Regions from separate parts of the Hansschlegelia sp. genome, predicted to be linked through region 1. Evidence: predicted binding sites of a transcription regulator. Region 1 holds the regulator's gene; the other holds the start of a gene.
The links. Region 1 encodes LexA, which represses DNA repair genes until DNA is damaged. Its sites were predicted from a motif close to TGTTCNNNNTGTGTTCNG; they were not measured.

Region 1 (7,381 bases):
CTCCTCCGCCACCGCACGCACGGCGGCTTCCGCCTCGGCGGCCGTCCAGGGGTCGATCGCCGCGAGGCGCTCGGCGAGCAGCGCGAGCAGCCGGCGCGCGTCGGGCGTCAGCAACTGCTCTGCGGCGGGCTCCAGCGACAGCGGCCGCTCATCGAGAAGGAAGCGCGCGCCGTCCAGCAGTTCGACGAGAGTCTTCGCGCGCTCCTTGAGGCCCGGAAGCGCTCCCTCAAGCGCCGGCCAGCGGCCGGTTTCATCGAGCCGCGCGATCGCGGCGGGTCCGCCCGGCAGGTAGGGAAGCGCGGCGCGGAAAGCCTCCATCAGCTCCGCGTCAGGCGTCGCCCGCATGTAATGGCCGTTCAGGTTCTGCAGCTTGACCTGATCAAAGCGCGCCGCCGAACGGCCGACGTCGCCGATATCGAACCACTCGACCGCCTGTTCGGTCGAGAAGATCTCATCGTCGCCATGGCTCCAGCCGAGCCTGGCGAGGTAGTTGCGCAGCGCTGCCGGCAGGAAGCCCATCTCCCGGTAGGCCTCCACGCCGAGCGCGCCGTGGCGCTTCGAGAGCTTCGCCCCGTCCGGGCCATGGATCAGCGGGATATGCGCCATCTTGGGCGCGCTCCAGCCCATGGCGTCGTAGATCTGCGCCTGGCGGGCGGCGTTGGTGAGATGGTCGACCCCGCGGATGACGTGCGTCACGCCCATGTCGTGATCATCGACCACGACCGCCAGCATGTAGGTCGGCGTTCCGTCCGAGCGCAGCAGCACGAGGTCGTCGAGGTCCTTGTTGGGGATGACGACGCGCCCCTGCACGAGATCGTCGATGACGGTCTCGCCCTCGATCGGCGCCTTGAGCCGGATCGCCGGCTGGCGGTCCGTCGGCCAATCGGTCTCCGGCCGGTCCCGCCAGCGGCCGTCGTAGCGCGGCGGACGCCCTTCGGCCTGCGCCTTGGCGCGCATCTCCTCAAGCTCCTGGGCCGTCGCGTAGCAACGATAGGCGCGGCCCTCGGCCAGCATCCGCTCCACCGCCTCGCGGTGCCGGGCGGCGCGGGCGAACTGGAAGACAGGCTCGCCGTCCCAGTCGAGACCGAGCCACTTCAGGCCGTCGAGGATCGCCGCGATCGCGGCGTCGGTCGACCGGGCGCGATCGGTGTCCTCGATCCGCAGCAGCATCGTGCCGCCGAGACTTCTGGCGAACAGCCAGTTGAACAGCGCGGTCCGCGCGCCGCCAATGTGCAGGAAGCCCGTCGGCGACGGCGCGAAGCGTGTGACGACGGTCTCGCTCACTTCAGGTCGTTCTCTCGCGCTCGGGGGAGGGGTGCGGCGTCGTCTGTACGCCGCGGCGCGCCGGTGTAGCATGGGCCTGCGACCGGGGGAAAGACGCGCCGATGGCGGAGCAGCCGGGCCGGCCAAAGCGGGGCAGGGCGCGCGCAGCGGCCATTCCGGAGGATCGGGCGGCCGGTCCCGACCGCGCGGCGACGGCATGGGGCGGCGCGGCTTCCGCCCGACTGTCGGCGCTGCTCGCCGAGGAGGCGGAGGCCGGTCGACCGGCGCTCTGGCTTCCCGTCGCGTTCGGCTGCGGCGCCGCGATCTACTTCTCGGCGGGCCGCGAGCCCGAACTGTGGGCGAGCGCAGCGCCCCTCGGTCTCGGGCTCGGGCTGCTCTGGCTTGCCCGCGGCAGATTCCTCGCGCTCTGGCTCGCGCTCGGCCTGACCTTCGGCGGCGCGGGCTTTCTCGCCGGCAAGCTCGCGACGGTCCGCGCAGAAGCGCCGACGCTCGAGCGGCCGCTGCGCGGGGAGGTGGTCGGCCGCGTCCTGTTCGTCGAGCCGCGCGCGCGCGGCATGCGGCGGCTGACGATCGCGCCGGAACGGTTCATCACGCTGGCCGCGCGCGACATGCCGGCCCGCGTTCGGGTGACCGCGCGCGCAGATCCGCCGCTGGCGGCCGGCGACCGCATTGCGCTGACGGCGCTCTGGCGGCCGCCGGAGGGGCCCGTGCGCCCCGGCGGCTACGACTTCGCGCGCGTGGCCTTCTTCGAGCAGATCGGCGCGACCGGCTACGGCGCGAAGGACATCCGTATTCTGCCGGCCTCTCCGGGTGGCGTCATGTCGGACGCGGCGGCGCGGCTGGAGCGACTGCGCGCGGACCTCACCGCGCGCATCTCGGCCGCCGTGGGCGGCCCGGAAGGCGCGGTGGCGGCGGCTCTGGTCACGGGCGTGCAAGGCCCGATCCCGCCCTCGGTCTCGGACGACCTCCGCGCCGCCGGCCTCAGCCATATCCTGTCCATTTCCGGGCTGCACATGGCGCTCGTGGCCGGCACGCTGTTCTGGTTCGCGCGGGCGCTGCTCGCGCTCTCCCAGCGCGCGGCGCTCAGCCTGCCGGTCAAGGAAATCGGCGCAGCGGTGGCGCTCGCCGGGGCCACCTTCTATCTCGCGCTCTCCGGCGCGGAGGTCGCGACGCAGCGCTCCTACGTCATGATCGCGGTCGCGTTGCTCGCCGTGATGATCGGCCGGTCCGCGCTGGCGCCCCGCAACTTCGCGCTCGCCGGGCTGCTGGTGACCGCCTGGACGCCCGATGCGCTGCTTGGGCCGAGTTTTCAGATGTCCTTCGCCGCCGTGGCCGGCCTGGTGGCGTGGTTCGAGACCAGGCGTGACCTGCCTCCCGCGCCGCCGCCGGCCTCGCGCGGCGCGGCGCTCACGCGCCGCCTTCGACGCGCGGCGACGCTCGCGGTTATGACGACCCTCATCGCCGGGCTCGCGACCGCGCCGTTCGCCGCCTATCATTTCCAGCGCCTGACGCCTTACGCGTTGGCGGGCAACGCGCTCGCGGAGCCCTTAGTCGGGCTGATCGTGATGCCGGCGGCGATCGCCGGGCTGCTGTTCGCGCCCCTAGGACTGGACGCGATCTGGTGGCGTCTCATGGGCTTCGGACTCGAGGGCGTGCTCGCCGTCGCTGGAGCGGTCGCCGCCTGGCCAGGCGCCGAACGCAACGTCGTGGCGTTCGGGCCGGGCGCCCTCAGCCTCTTCGCGCTGGGGATCGCATGGCTCTGCCTCTGGCGAACGGCGCTGCGCTGGGGCGGGCTCCCGATTCTCGGGGCGGCGCTCGCGCTTGCGGCGTTTCCGGCGCGGCCGGACGTCGTGATCGACGCATCGGGTCGGGCGCTTGCGGCGCGGGCGCCGGATGGCCGGCTCGCGCTGCTCGGCGCCAGCCCGGGCCGGTTCGCCGCCAAGGTCTGGTTTGCGGCCGACGGCTCGCCTGCGCCGACGCGGGACGCCGCACGCGACGTGCGGTGCGACGCCTATGGCTGCACCGCGCCCCTCGCGGGCGGTGGCGTCGTCGCGCTGTCGTGGGACCCGAGGGGACTGGAGGAGGACTGCCGGCGGGCGGCGCTTGTCGTCACGCGCCTTGACGCGCCGGCGGCCTGCGCGGAGACGGCGGCGGTGGTTGACCGAAGAATCCTCGCAGCGACCGGCGCGCTGAGCCTCACGCGCTCCGGCGATGGCTTTTCGGGCGTCGCCGCCCTCGACCCCGCGGGCTCAAGGCCATGGACGCGCCAGCCCCCGACGCCGCCTCCGGCCGCCGCTGCGCGTCTGGCGTTCGCCCCGACGGCGCCCGTCAAGGACCTCAGGCCTCCGCCGGTCGACCCCACCGGTTCCGCCGAGGCGGAGGAGGAAGACGAGACCTCTCCGGACGATCAGTAGCGGCGGATCAGCCCGACGAGCCGTCCCTGGATGGCGACGCGGTCGGGGCCGAAGATCCGCGTTTCATAGGCGGGGTTTGCGGCTTCAAGCGCGATCGAGGCGCCGCGCTTCCGCAGCCGCTTCAAAGTGGCCTCTTCCTCGTCCACCAGCGCGACCACGATGTCGCCCGTGTCGGCGGTGTCCTGACGGCGGATGAGGACGAGGTCGCCATCCAGAATGCCGGCCTCGATCATCGAATCGCCGCGCACCTCGAGAGCGAAGTGCTCGCCGGTCGACAGCAGGTCCGGAGACACCGCGATCGTGTGGCTCCTGGTCTGGATCGCCGAGATCGGCACGCCGGCGGCGATCCGGCCCATCACCGGCACATGCACGGCCGAGCGCCGATCTTCGCCGTCGTCGTCGTTCGAAGAAGCGGGCTTGAGCCGCCCGAGATTGCCTTCGATCACGCTCGGCGAGAACCGGGGGGTCGGCCGCGTGACCGAGGGGGCCGCGGCCTCTGGCAGCTTCAGCACTTCGAGCGCGCGCGCCCGGTTCGGCAGGCGCCGGATGAAGCCGCGCTCCTCGAGAGCCATGATGAGCCGATGAATGCCCGACTTCGACTTGAGGTCGAGCGCCTCCTTCATCTCCTCGAAGGAGGGCGGCACGCCGGCCTCCTTCAGCCGCTCATGAATGAAGCGCAGAAGCTCGTACTGCTTGCGGGTCAACATGGGCGGGTCCGCGACGGTGCAAAACAAATCATGAACAGAAATCTACCTGTTCTAGATGTGTTCTGCAACAGTTAACGTTCGGTTCATGCCGGGGCGGACGTCGGGAATCCGCTCCTGCGCTTCGGCTTCAGAGCGGATGCGGCAGAGGCAGAATCATGCAGGGATCGCCCGCCCGGGCAGCGGCCGCGCCGGCCGGGCGAACGAGCAGGCATTCGGCTTCGGTGAGCCGCCGCAGCATGGACGAATCCTGCCGCGGGAAGCCAGTCGCGACGGCGACTCCATCCGGATCGAAGGTCAGGGCGGCCCGCAGATAGTCTTCGCGATGGTCGTTGGCCGGCATGTCCCGGCCAAGCCGCCCCGGGATGATCTGCGGCTCGATGTCGGCGCGCCCCGAGAGACGCCGAAGCGCGGGCATCAAGAACAGCACGGCGCAGACGATGGCCGAGACGGGATTGCCGGGAAGGCCAAGCGCCAGCATCTCGCCCCGCCGCCCGGCCATCATCGGCTTGCCGGGCCGCATCGCGATCTTCCAGAAGTCGAGCGCGACGCCGCAGGCCTCCAGCGCCGGCCGGACGAGGTCGTGGTCGCCCACGGAAGCGCCGCCGAGCGTGACGAGGACATCGGCCCTCTCGTCGATGGCGCGCTCGATGGCGGCGCGGATCGCCGCTGGATCGTCCGGCGCGACGCCGAGATCGAGCGGCAGGCCGCCTTCGCCGGTCACGGCGGCCGCGATCGCAAAGCCGTTCGATGCGAAGATCTGGTCCGGGCCAGTCTCTGCGCCGGGTAGGGCGAGTTCGTCGCCAGTGGCCAGAATCGCCACGCGCGGCCGCCGCGCGACGGGGACCGAGGCGTGGCCGAGCGCCGCGGCGAGCGCGAGATCGCGCGCCCCGAGCCGCCGGCCCTCGGGCAGCAGTGTCTCGCCGGCCGTAAAATCGAGGCCCGCCCGACGGACATGGCGGCCGACCGGGACCGCCTCGTGCGCGACCACCTCGTCGCCCTCGCGCGCGGCGTTCTCCTGGAGGAGAACCGCGTCCGCCCCCGCGGGCAGCGGAGCGCCGGTGAAGATCCGTGCGGCTTCTCCGCGGCCGATCTCGCCGCCGAAAGCCTTTCCGGCCGCGGCTTCACCGACGACGCGCAGACGCGCCGGGGCGGTCGCGACATCGGCCGAGCGCACCGCATAGCCGTCCATCGCGGAGCAATCCCATGGCGGCTGCGTCCGGAGCGCATGGAGCGGCGCGGCAAGCGTTCGGCCGAGCGCCTCGCCCAATCGAACCTGCTCGGACGGAAGCGTTTTCAGGCCCGAGATGATACGGGCGCGAGCCTCCGCGACAGGGAGAAGGCCGCTCATCCTTCGGCCCTGAAGTCTCCGGAGCGGCCGCCGGACTTGGCGAGCAGCCGCACGCCTTCGATCCGCATTCCGCGGTCGACCGCCTTCGTCATGTCGTACACCGTGAGACACGCGACGGAGACCGCGGTAAGCGCCTCCATCTCAACGCCGGTGGGGCCGGTCACCCGCGCGGTCGCGGTCACCACGACGCCCGGCAGCGTCTCGTCGGGCCTGAGATCGACCGAGACTTTCGACAGCGCCAGCGGGTGGCAGAGCGGGATCAGCTCGTGCGTCCGCTTCGCCGCCATGATGCCCGCGATCCGGGCCGTGCCGAGCACGTCGCCCTTCTTGGCGTCGCCGGCCAGGATCAGCGCCAGGGTCTCGGGGGCCATCACAATCATGCCCTCGGCCGTCGCCTCGCGCGTCGTCGCAGGCTTGTCGCCGACGTCGACCATATTGGCCTCGCCGGAGGCGGAGAGATGGGTGAGGCCGGTCTGCTCCGAGGTCACTTGGGGCTCCTGGTGAGAATTCCGGTCGCGACGTCGAACGACACGGCCGCGAAAACGCCGGCCCCGGTGAACGCGAGTCCGATCAGATAAAGGCGCGTGGCCCGGTCATAGACCGTCTTCAGCAAGCCTTCGACCGGCAGCAGCAGCGCGAGGGCGCGGATCTGAAGCAGCGCCCCGCAGAACACCGCAAAGACGGATGGAAGATCATACCAGCGCCACACGCCGGGGCTCGAGGCCCATTGCGAGAGGAAGCCGAGCGTGAAGGAGACGGTGATGCCGAAGGCCGTGATCGTGCCGTTGCGGAAGACCGCCTCGATCATGGCCTCTGCCGGGACCGGAGGCCGGGACTCTGCATCCCTCGGCTCGGCTTCCGGCTCCCTAAGCACCTGCGCCGTCATCCTTGTTCAAGAGCTTCGCGAGGAGGTCGATCTGCTCCTGCTGCTTGCCCAGCAGCACGATGATGTGCTCGTCCCGCAGCCGGTCCAGCTTCTCGTGCAGCCCCATGATCTCGATCTCCGCCTTCAGGTTGACCTCGTAGTCGCGGGCGGCGTTCTCGCGATCCTTAATCGCCTGGCGGTTCTGGCTCATCATGATCACCGGCGCCTGAAGCGCCGCGAGCATCGACAGCATGAGGTTGAGGAAGATGAACGGGTATGGGTCGAACGGCCGGGACAGCAGCCAGACATTGGCCCCGACCCACAGGGTGAGAAACACCCCAAAGCTGATGATGAAGGTCCAGGAGCCACCGAACGACGCCACATGATCGGCGAGGTTCTCTCCGAACGTCTTCTCCTCGTCGCGGAGCGCCGGATGCCGGATCAGGACGCTGCGATGCTTGGCGTGCTTCAGCACGCGCGCCTCGGCTTCGGTCAGCGTCTCGGCGCTCTTCCCGAACCAGCGCTCTGCCGCGTGGTCGAGCTCGGCGTGCCGGTCGTTCGACATAGGGCCCGCCCTGTTCCGCTCAGGACGCCGGCGGCGGCGCCAGCAGCGCGCGGGTGGCGGAGGCGACATCCGCCTGCCGCATCAGGCTTTCGCCGACCAGCAGCGTCCGGCAGCCGACGGCGGCGAGCCGCGCCACGTCCGCCGGCGTGAAGATGCCGCTCTCGCCGACGAGGATGCGCCCGGCGGGAACCAGAGGGG
Region 2 (7,381 bases), on a different contig from region 1:
CGCCTGCGTAGAGGATCGCAGCGCCTATCCGGCGCCGGACTAGATCCGCGCGGCGGCGAACCGCAGGCCGCGCCAGAGCAGCTTGGAGAGCGAGCCCAGGACCAGGCCGCCGAACCACATCAGCGCGCCCCAGAGATGCCGCAGCAGCATCTCGCCGACCCGGATCGAGGTGCGGAACACGCGCAGGCTCGCTCTGCCGGTGAGTTCGGCCACCGCCCGGCTCTTGGCGCCGAACCGGGTGGCGAAGCGGCGGAGCTCCGGCAGCTCGTCGACGTTGCGGACGTATTTCATCAGCCGCACCGTCTCGCCCGCCCCGACCGCGCCGCCGACGGCCTTGAGCTCCGTGGCCGCGCCGGAAAGCGTCCTGAGCGCCGCCGAGCCGCCGGCGGCTTCCGCGGCCGCCGCGCCGCCGCGCGCCTCGATGGCGCCCGTGCGGCGAACCGCAGCGCCGGCGCCGGCCTCGCCGGCCTTCGCCAGCCGGCGGCCGAGATCGGCGGCGAACTCCGCCGTCATCGTGCCGGCGCGGCGGGCCGCCTTGAGGACCGAGAGGCCGAAGCGCGCCGGCGCGGCCGCCCCGAAGGTTGCGTAGCTCGCAGCCGTCACCGCGACGCCCGCCGCCGCAAGCCCCAGGATCAGGTCGCTGTGGTCCTCGCCGCGGGCGAGCTTGCCGCCTTCGCGGGCGAGGTCGCGGACGTCGCCCACCACCGTGAGGTCCGCCGCGAGCGCGCCGGCGAGCGCCGCCGAACCGGCCGCGTCGCCGGTCGCAAAACCGCGCGCAAAGCCGCGTGCGTTCCGCCAGGCGGTCGCGCCCGGGGCCTCAGCGGCTTCGAGCCGCGCGAGCGTCGCGGGCGGCAGCGGCCGACCGAGTTCGGCGCCGAGATCGGCGAAGCCGCGCGCGAGCGGGATGTCCTCGGCGTCGAGGGCCGCGCGCGCCTTGGCGTCGAGCGCCTCCGGGGTCGCGAGTTCGCCGAGGCCGCGCTGGATCGCCACTTCGAGCGGGACCGTGAAGCCGAAGTTCGACGCGGCGCCGACCGCGGCCGCCACGAGGGACGTCGCGAGCGCGAGGCGGCTGCCGCGCGACGCCCAGTCGACCGCCTTCGCGGCTCGCGCGCCCATCAGGCGGCGAGATCCGGCCGACCGCGCGCCGAGGTCGGAGATGCAGTGGCGGTCATGCGGCTCTGGCTCGTGGCGGCGGTTTGTGAAACATGGTCGTCCGGCTGCGCGCCACAAGCCGCGCGGCCGAGGTCACCAGAGCCGCGAGCGCGCGCAGGTTCGCGACGATGCGGTATCATAGCGCCGCTCGGGCGGGAGGAAAACGCCGTGTCGCGGATTGACGAAAGCCGCCCGTTCGTTCCGCTCGGAATTGCGATCGTGACGGTGTCGGACACACGAAGCGCGGCCGAAGACCGGTCCGGCGACACGCTCGCCGCGCGGATCGAGGAGGCCGGCCACAGGGTCTCGGGCCGGAGCATCGTGCGCGACGACCGCGAGGCGCTGCGCTCGGCCGTCGGCTTCTATGTGGCGGACCCTGCGACCGACGTGGTGCTGACGACCGGCGGCACCGGCTTCACCGGCCGCGACGTCAGCCCGGACGCGCTCGAGCCGATGTTCGAAAAGCGCATGGACGGCTTCTCGAACCTGTTCCACGCCTACTCCACGGGCACGATCGGCACCTCCACCCTGCAGTCGCGCGCGACTGCAGGCGTTGCGGGCAAGACCTTCGTGTTCGTGCTGCCGGGTTCGACCGGGGCCTGCCGCGACGCCTGGGACGGCGTGCTCAAGGCGCAGCTCGACTATCGCCACAAGCCCTGCAACTTCGTCGAAATCCTGCCGCGGCTCGATGAGCACCTGAAGCGCGGCAAGCTGCGCGGCGCGCCCTGACGGAGAGCAAGCGGTGGGCAGTTCGGCGCAAGGCTTCAGATACGCCCGCGATCTCACCGGCCGGATCAACGGCAAGTCGTTCTACTGGCGCGTGCCTTCAGACCTGGTCCGCAAGGACGAACTGTTCGCAGCCTTCCGGAGCGAGCTCTGGCTGCCCGACGATCCGGGGCTCGACTGGGACGCGCTGTTCGACGCGCTGTGCGACTTCAGCTGGATGAGCGACGGCACGATCGTCCTCGTGCATGACGCCCTTCCGAGGCTGCCCGAGGAGGATCTGCGGCTCTACCTGTCGGTTCTCAGGGACGCGGCGCGCTGGTGGCGCGTCGGAGATCCGCATCAGCTCGAGGTCGTCTTCCCGGAAGAAGCGCGCGAGCGGATCGCGCAGCTTCTCGCCGGTTGAAGCTCAGCCGGCCGTGCCGGTCCCGGGGGCCGCGGGACGGCCCGGACGCGCAGGAATCGGCTTCTTCTTCGGCATGGGCAGCAGGCCTTCGCGCTGGGCCTGCTTGCGGGCCGCCTTGCGCGCGCGCCGAACAGCCTCGCCCTTCTCGCGATTCTTCCGCTCTGACGGCTTCTCGTAAGCGCGCCGGCGGCGCATCTCGCGGAAGACGCCTTCGCGCTGGAGCTTCCTCTTCAGGGCCCGGAGCGCCTGATCAACGTTGTTTTCTCGAACGACGACTAGCAAAACATCTCCAATCGTTAGGATTCGATAGCGGAAACGACGCCGGACGCCCGACCACGCGGCCGGACGCGAAGGCGCTGACTATTTCACTTGAGCGGCCGCTTATTTAGGCGTTTGAGCCGGAAAAGCAACCTTGCGCCGCTTTCCGAACCCGACGGGCTCCAAAACGGCAGTTCAGGAGAGCCCAGACTGGGCTCTCAGCCATAAAGTCTCGCCACCAGATGGGGTGGCACGCGCAGCATCAGCAGCCCGGCCGTCAGCGCCGCCCGCACGCCGCCGCGCGATGCGGCCTCGGACCGGCTCGCCGGCGCGAGCGCCCGGGCGCGAAGCGCCACGATCCGCCGCCGGCCGATGCGACGGATCAGATCGGCGTCTTCCATCACGGGCAGCGGACGATACCCGCCGAGCCTCTCGTAAAACCGCTTGTGGATCAGCAGCCCCTGCTCGGCGCGCGGCAGGCCGGTGAGGAGACCTGCGACGTCGGCGAGAAACTCCGCCAGCCGAACCCTGCCGCCAAAGCCGTCGAGGCCGTAGCGGAAAACCGCCGCGCGCCGGTCGGCCTCGCCCTGACGCTCAAGCGCGTCGATCAGCGCGCGCACCTCGCGCTGCCAGCCCTCGTCGAGCGCCACGCCGGGCTCGAGGAACAGCAGCCATGGGCCTTTGGCGGCGCGCGCCGCCTCGTCCAGCCGGTCGCCCCGCTTTCCGCCGCCGCGCACGAGATGGCATCCCGCCAAATCGGCGACCTCAGGCGTCGCGTCCGTGGAGCCGCCGTCGACGATCGTCACGTCGCGCACCACGCCGTCCGCCGCCCCCGGAACCAGCGTCGAGAGGGTCGGGACGAGCGCGCGCTCGTGATTACAGGTCGGGATCACCACGCTCAGCATGAGATCTGTCTCTAGCATGCCAGAGGGCTCATGTCCGGTGAGATTCATGGCCTCTGCGCATCACCACGCAGGAAATGCGCCTGCTGTTCTTGATTTGTTCGCAGACCGCGATTACTGTCGCGGTATGGCACAGCCCGCTCTCCGCCTTTCCTCCTTCGTTGAGCCCGTCGCGAACGATGAGCGTCGGCGGCGCGGCCGCGGCGCCGCCAGCAATGCGAGCGGCCGGTTCGAGCCCCTGGAGCGCGTCGAGGAGGATGACGGCTGGGACAGCGCAGGCGACCTGCCGCCGTTCCGGACCGAGGTCGCGCTCGAGACGGCGCGCACCGCCATCACCCGCAACAACTCCCCCGACATCGGCTTCGACCGCTCGATCAACGCCTATCGGGGCTGCGAGCATGGCTGCATCTACTGCTTCGCGCGGCCGAGCCACGCCTATCTGGGGCTGTCGCCCGGCCTCGACTTCGAAACCAAGCTGACCGCGAAGCCGAACGTGGCGGAGCTTCTGCGCCGCGAGCTGGCGGCGCCGTCCTACAAGCCGCGCACCATGGCGCTCGGGACCAACACCGATCCCTACCAGCCGATCGAGAAGACCTACCGGCTGACGCGCAAGATCCTCGAGGTGCTGGAGGAGACCCGCCACCCGGTGGGCATCGTCACCAAATCGGCGCTCGTGCTGCGCGACCTCGACATCCTCTCCCGCATGGCCGCGCAGGGGCTGGCCAAGGTGGCGATCTCGCTGACGACGCTCGACGCCACGCTCGCCCGCCAGATGGAGCCGCGCGCGGCCTCGCCCTCGCGGCGGCTCGCCACCATCGCGGCGCTGAAGGAGGCCGGCGTGCCGGTCGCGGTGCTGACGGCGCCGATCATCCCGGCGCTCAACGACCACGAGATCGACCGGCTGCTGGAATCCGCCGCGGCGGCCGGCGCCGAGGAGGCCGGCTACGTGCTGCTCAGGCTGCCGCACGAGATCAAGGAGCTGTTCTCCGAGTGGCTGCTGGAGCGCCACCCGGCCAAGATGCGCCGCATCCTCTCGCTGGTGCGCGAGACGCGCGGCGGAAAGCTCTATGACGCCGAGTGGGGCAAGCGCCAGAAAGGCGAAGGCGTCGTGGCCTGGACAATCGGGCGTCGCTTCGAGATGGCGGCTCGGCGGCTCGGGCTTGACCGCCGGCATCACAAGCTGAGGACCGATCTGTTCACGCCGCCGGAGCGCGAGCGCGCTGCAGGAAGCGGCGCGCAGCTGTCGCTCTTCTGAGATGTCCGCGGTCTCTCAGCAATTTCGCCATGATGAGCGGCGTTACTCGGCGTCCATGTCCGTCGAAAGGTCAGTCATGCCGGGGCCGTTGCGTCTGTCTCTTGTCACTCTCGGCGTCGAGGATCTCGGACGCTCGACATCGTTCTATGAGGCGCTCGGGCTCCAGCGGTCGCCGGCCAGCACAGACGAGGTCTCGTTTTTCGAGGCCGGCGGCGCGATCCTGTCGCTCTACGGTCGCGACGCGCTCGCGGCGGACGCCGGTCTCGATCTGGCCGGCCGGGGCCCCGGGGCCCAGACGCTCGCCTGGAATCTTGGCTCTTCGGCCGAGGTCGACAAGGCGATCGTGCGCATGGTCGCCGCAGGCGGCGGGCTGGTGAAGCCGGCCGAGAAGACGCCGTGGGGCGGCTATGTGGGCTATGTGGCGGACCCGGACGGCCACCTGTGGGAGATCGCGCATAACCCGTCATTCCCGCTTGGCGCGGACGGGCGCGCGCGCCTGCCGAGGTGAGCCGCCGCGTCAGGCGGCGCCGGCGAGGCAGACGGACGCCGCCGAATCAGGGATGATCAGCGGGCTGATCCTCTGCTTCGAGACCGCATGCCCGCCAAGCCCGCCACGTCCGGACCTGCGCCGAAAATCATCGCCTCGTTCCGGCGGGAGCGGGCGGCCATGAAAGCGGGCGCGCGGCTGGTCGCGGGCGTCGACGAGGCCGGGCGCGGCCCGCTCGCGGGCCCCGTGGTAGCGGCCGCCGTGGTGCTGAACCCGAAGAAGATCCCCGCCGGGCTCGCGGATTCCAAGATGCTCAACGCGGAGCGCCGCGAAGAGCTGTTCGTCGAGATCATGGCTACCGCGGAAGTCGCCTTCACGGCCGCCTCGACCGATCGGATCGAGCGGCTCAACATCCGCGGCGCGACCCTGTGGGCGATGTCACGGGCGGTCGCGAGCCTTTCGGTGCGGCCGGACCTCGCGCTGATCGACGGCCGCGACGCGCCGCCGGGGCTCGCCTGCGCGGCCGAGCCGGTGATCGGCGGCGACGCGCTGGTGCAGTCGATCGCCGCCGCCTCGATCGTCGCCAAGGTGGTGCGCGACCGGATGATGCGCCGGCTCGGCGAGTGCTTCCCGGTCTACGGCTTCGAGCGTCACATGGGCTATAGCACGCCCGAGCACATCGCCGCGTTGAGCGCGCACGGCCCCTGCGCGCATCACCGCCGCGGCTTCGCGCCGATCGCGGCGCTGCTTGCGGCTTAAGGGTTCGTTCACCGCGTTTCTGAACCCCGGCTTTACGTTACCGAACCGAGAATCCCGCCTGTCAGTAGCGTAACCCAGGCGGGTGATTCATGGCGTTCCAGCGTACCGGCGCAGCCCGCGCCGAGCGGCCCGAGGGCTCCGCCCTCCCCCTCGACACGATCCTGATCGGCGACTGCGTCGCCGAGCTCGAGAAGCTGCCCGCCAGCTCGGTCGACATGGTGTTCGCCGATCCGCCCTATAATCTGCAGCTGCAGGGCGCGCTTCACCGCCCCGACGACAGCCTGGTCGACGCCGTCACCGACTCTTGGGACCGGTTCGAGAGCTTTTCGGCCTATGACGCCTTCACGCGGGCCTGGCTGCTTGCGGTCCGGCGTGTGCTGAAGCCGTCCGGCACGCTGTGGGTGATCGGCAGCTACCACAACATCTTCCGCGTCGGCTCGGCGCTGCAGGACCTCGGCTACTGGATCCTGAACGACGTGGTGTGGCGCAAGGCGAACCCGATGCCGAACTTCCGCGGCCGGCGCTTCACCAATGCGCACGAGACGCTGATCTGGGCGGCGCGCGGCGCGGACGCCAAGGGCTACACCTTCAACTACGAGGCGCTGAAAGCCGGCAATGAGGATCTGCAGCCGCGCTCCGACTGGCTGATCCCGATCTGCTCGGGCGCCGAGCGGCTGAAGGGAGAGGACGGCCGCAAGGTCCATCCCACCCAGAAGCCCGAGGCGCTGCTCGCCCGTGTGCTGCTGTCGGCCACGAAACCGGGCGACGTGGTGCTCGACCCGTTCTTCGGCTCCGGCACGACCGGCGCGGTGGCGCGGCGGCTCGGCCGCCACTTCATCGGCGTCGAGCGCGACCGCGATTACGCCGCCGCCGCCGAGGCGCGGATCGCCGGCGTGACGCCGGAAGCCGAGGAGGCGCTGACCGCCGCCCCGGCGAAGCGCGACGCCGCGCGGGTCGCCTTCGCGACCGTGGTCGAGCGCGGCCTGGTCGCGCCCGGCGCCCGGCTGGTCGACGAGCGTGGCCGCCATGAGGCGGTGGTGCGCGCCGACGGCACGATCGCGCTCGGCTCGGTGATCGGCTCGATCCACCGCATCGGCGCGGTCGCGCAGGGCCGCGAGGCCTGCAACGGCTGGACCTTCTGGCATGTCGCGGAAGCCGGCCGGCTGACGCCGATCGACGCCTATCGCGAGGTCATCCGCGCCGAGGACCGGCTGGCGGGCTGAGCGCCGGTCGCGCGCCGAGCGCGACGATCGCTGCGGCGGCGACCAGGATGAGGAAGCCGGCGCGCAGCCCGAAGGCGTGCGACACGAAGCCGATCGCCGGCGGGCCCGCGAGGCCGCCGGCGTAGCCGACGGTCGCGATCATCGACAAAGCCGCGGCCGGCGCGACCCCCGGCACGCGGCCGGCGGCGGAAAACAGCGCCGGCACCACATTGGCGA

Region 2: the regulator LexA is predicted to act here: its motif matches at 3,529-3,546, upstream of VM780_RS16675 (PA0069 family radical SAM protein).

Annotation. Positions count from the first base shown of each region.
Region 1 covers NZ_DATLJK010000004.1:48,251-55,631, forward strand. The annotation lists gene gltX (glutamate--tRNA ligase) at 1-1,284, opposite strand, end outside; gene VM780_RS01660 (ComEC/Rec2 family competence protein) at 1,386-3,698, shown strand; gene lexA (transcriptional repressor LexA) at 3,692-4,405, opposite strand; gene glp (gephyrin-like molybdotransferase Glp) at 4,533-5,753, opposite strand; gene moaC (cyclic pyranopterin monophosphate synthase MoaC) at 5,750-6,241, opposite strand; gene VM780_RS01680 (hypothetical protein) at 6,238-6,561, opposite strand; gene VM780_RS01685 (DUF1003 domain-containing protein) at 6,620-7,183, opposite strand; gene trpC (indole-3-glycerol phosphate synthase TrpC) at 7,203-7,381, opposite strand, start outside.
Region 2 covers NZ_DATLJK010000017.1:137,950-145,330, reverse strand. The annotation lists gene VM780_RS16705 (MBL fold metallo-hydrolase) at 1-43, shown strand, start outside; gene VM780_RS16700 (hypothetical protein) at 40-1,116, opposite strand; gene moaB (molybdenum cofactor biosynthesis protein B) at 1,321-1,881, shown strand; gene VM780_RS16690 (barstar family protein) at 1,895-2,281, shown strand; gene rpsU (30S ribosomal protein S21) at 2,285-2,563, opposite strand; gene VM780_RS16680 (glycosyltransferase) at 2,758-3,462, opposite strand; gene VM780_RS16675 (PA0069 family radical SAM protein) at 3,569-4,696, shown strand; gene VM780_RS16670 (VOC family protein) at 4,773-5,204, shown strand; gene VM780_RS16665 (ribonuclease HII) at 5,292-5,942, shown strand; gene VM780_RS16660 (site-specific DNA-methyltransferase) at 6,032-7,165, shown strand; gene VM780_RS16655 (MFS transporter) at 7,134-7,381, opposite strand, start outside.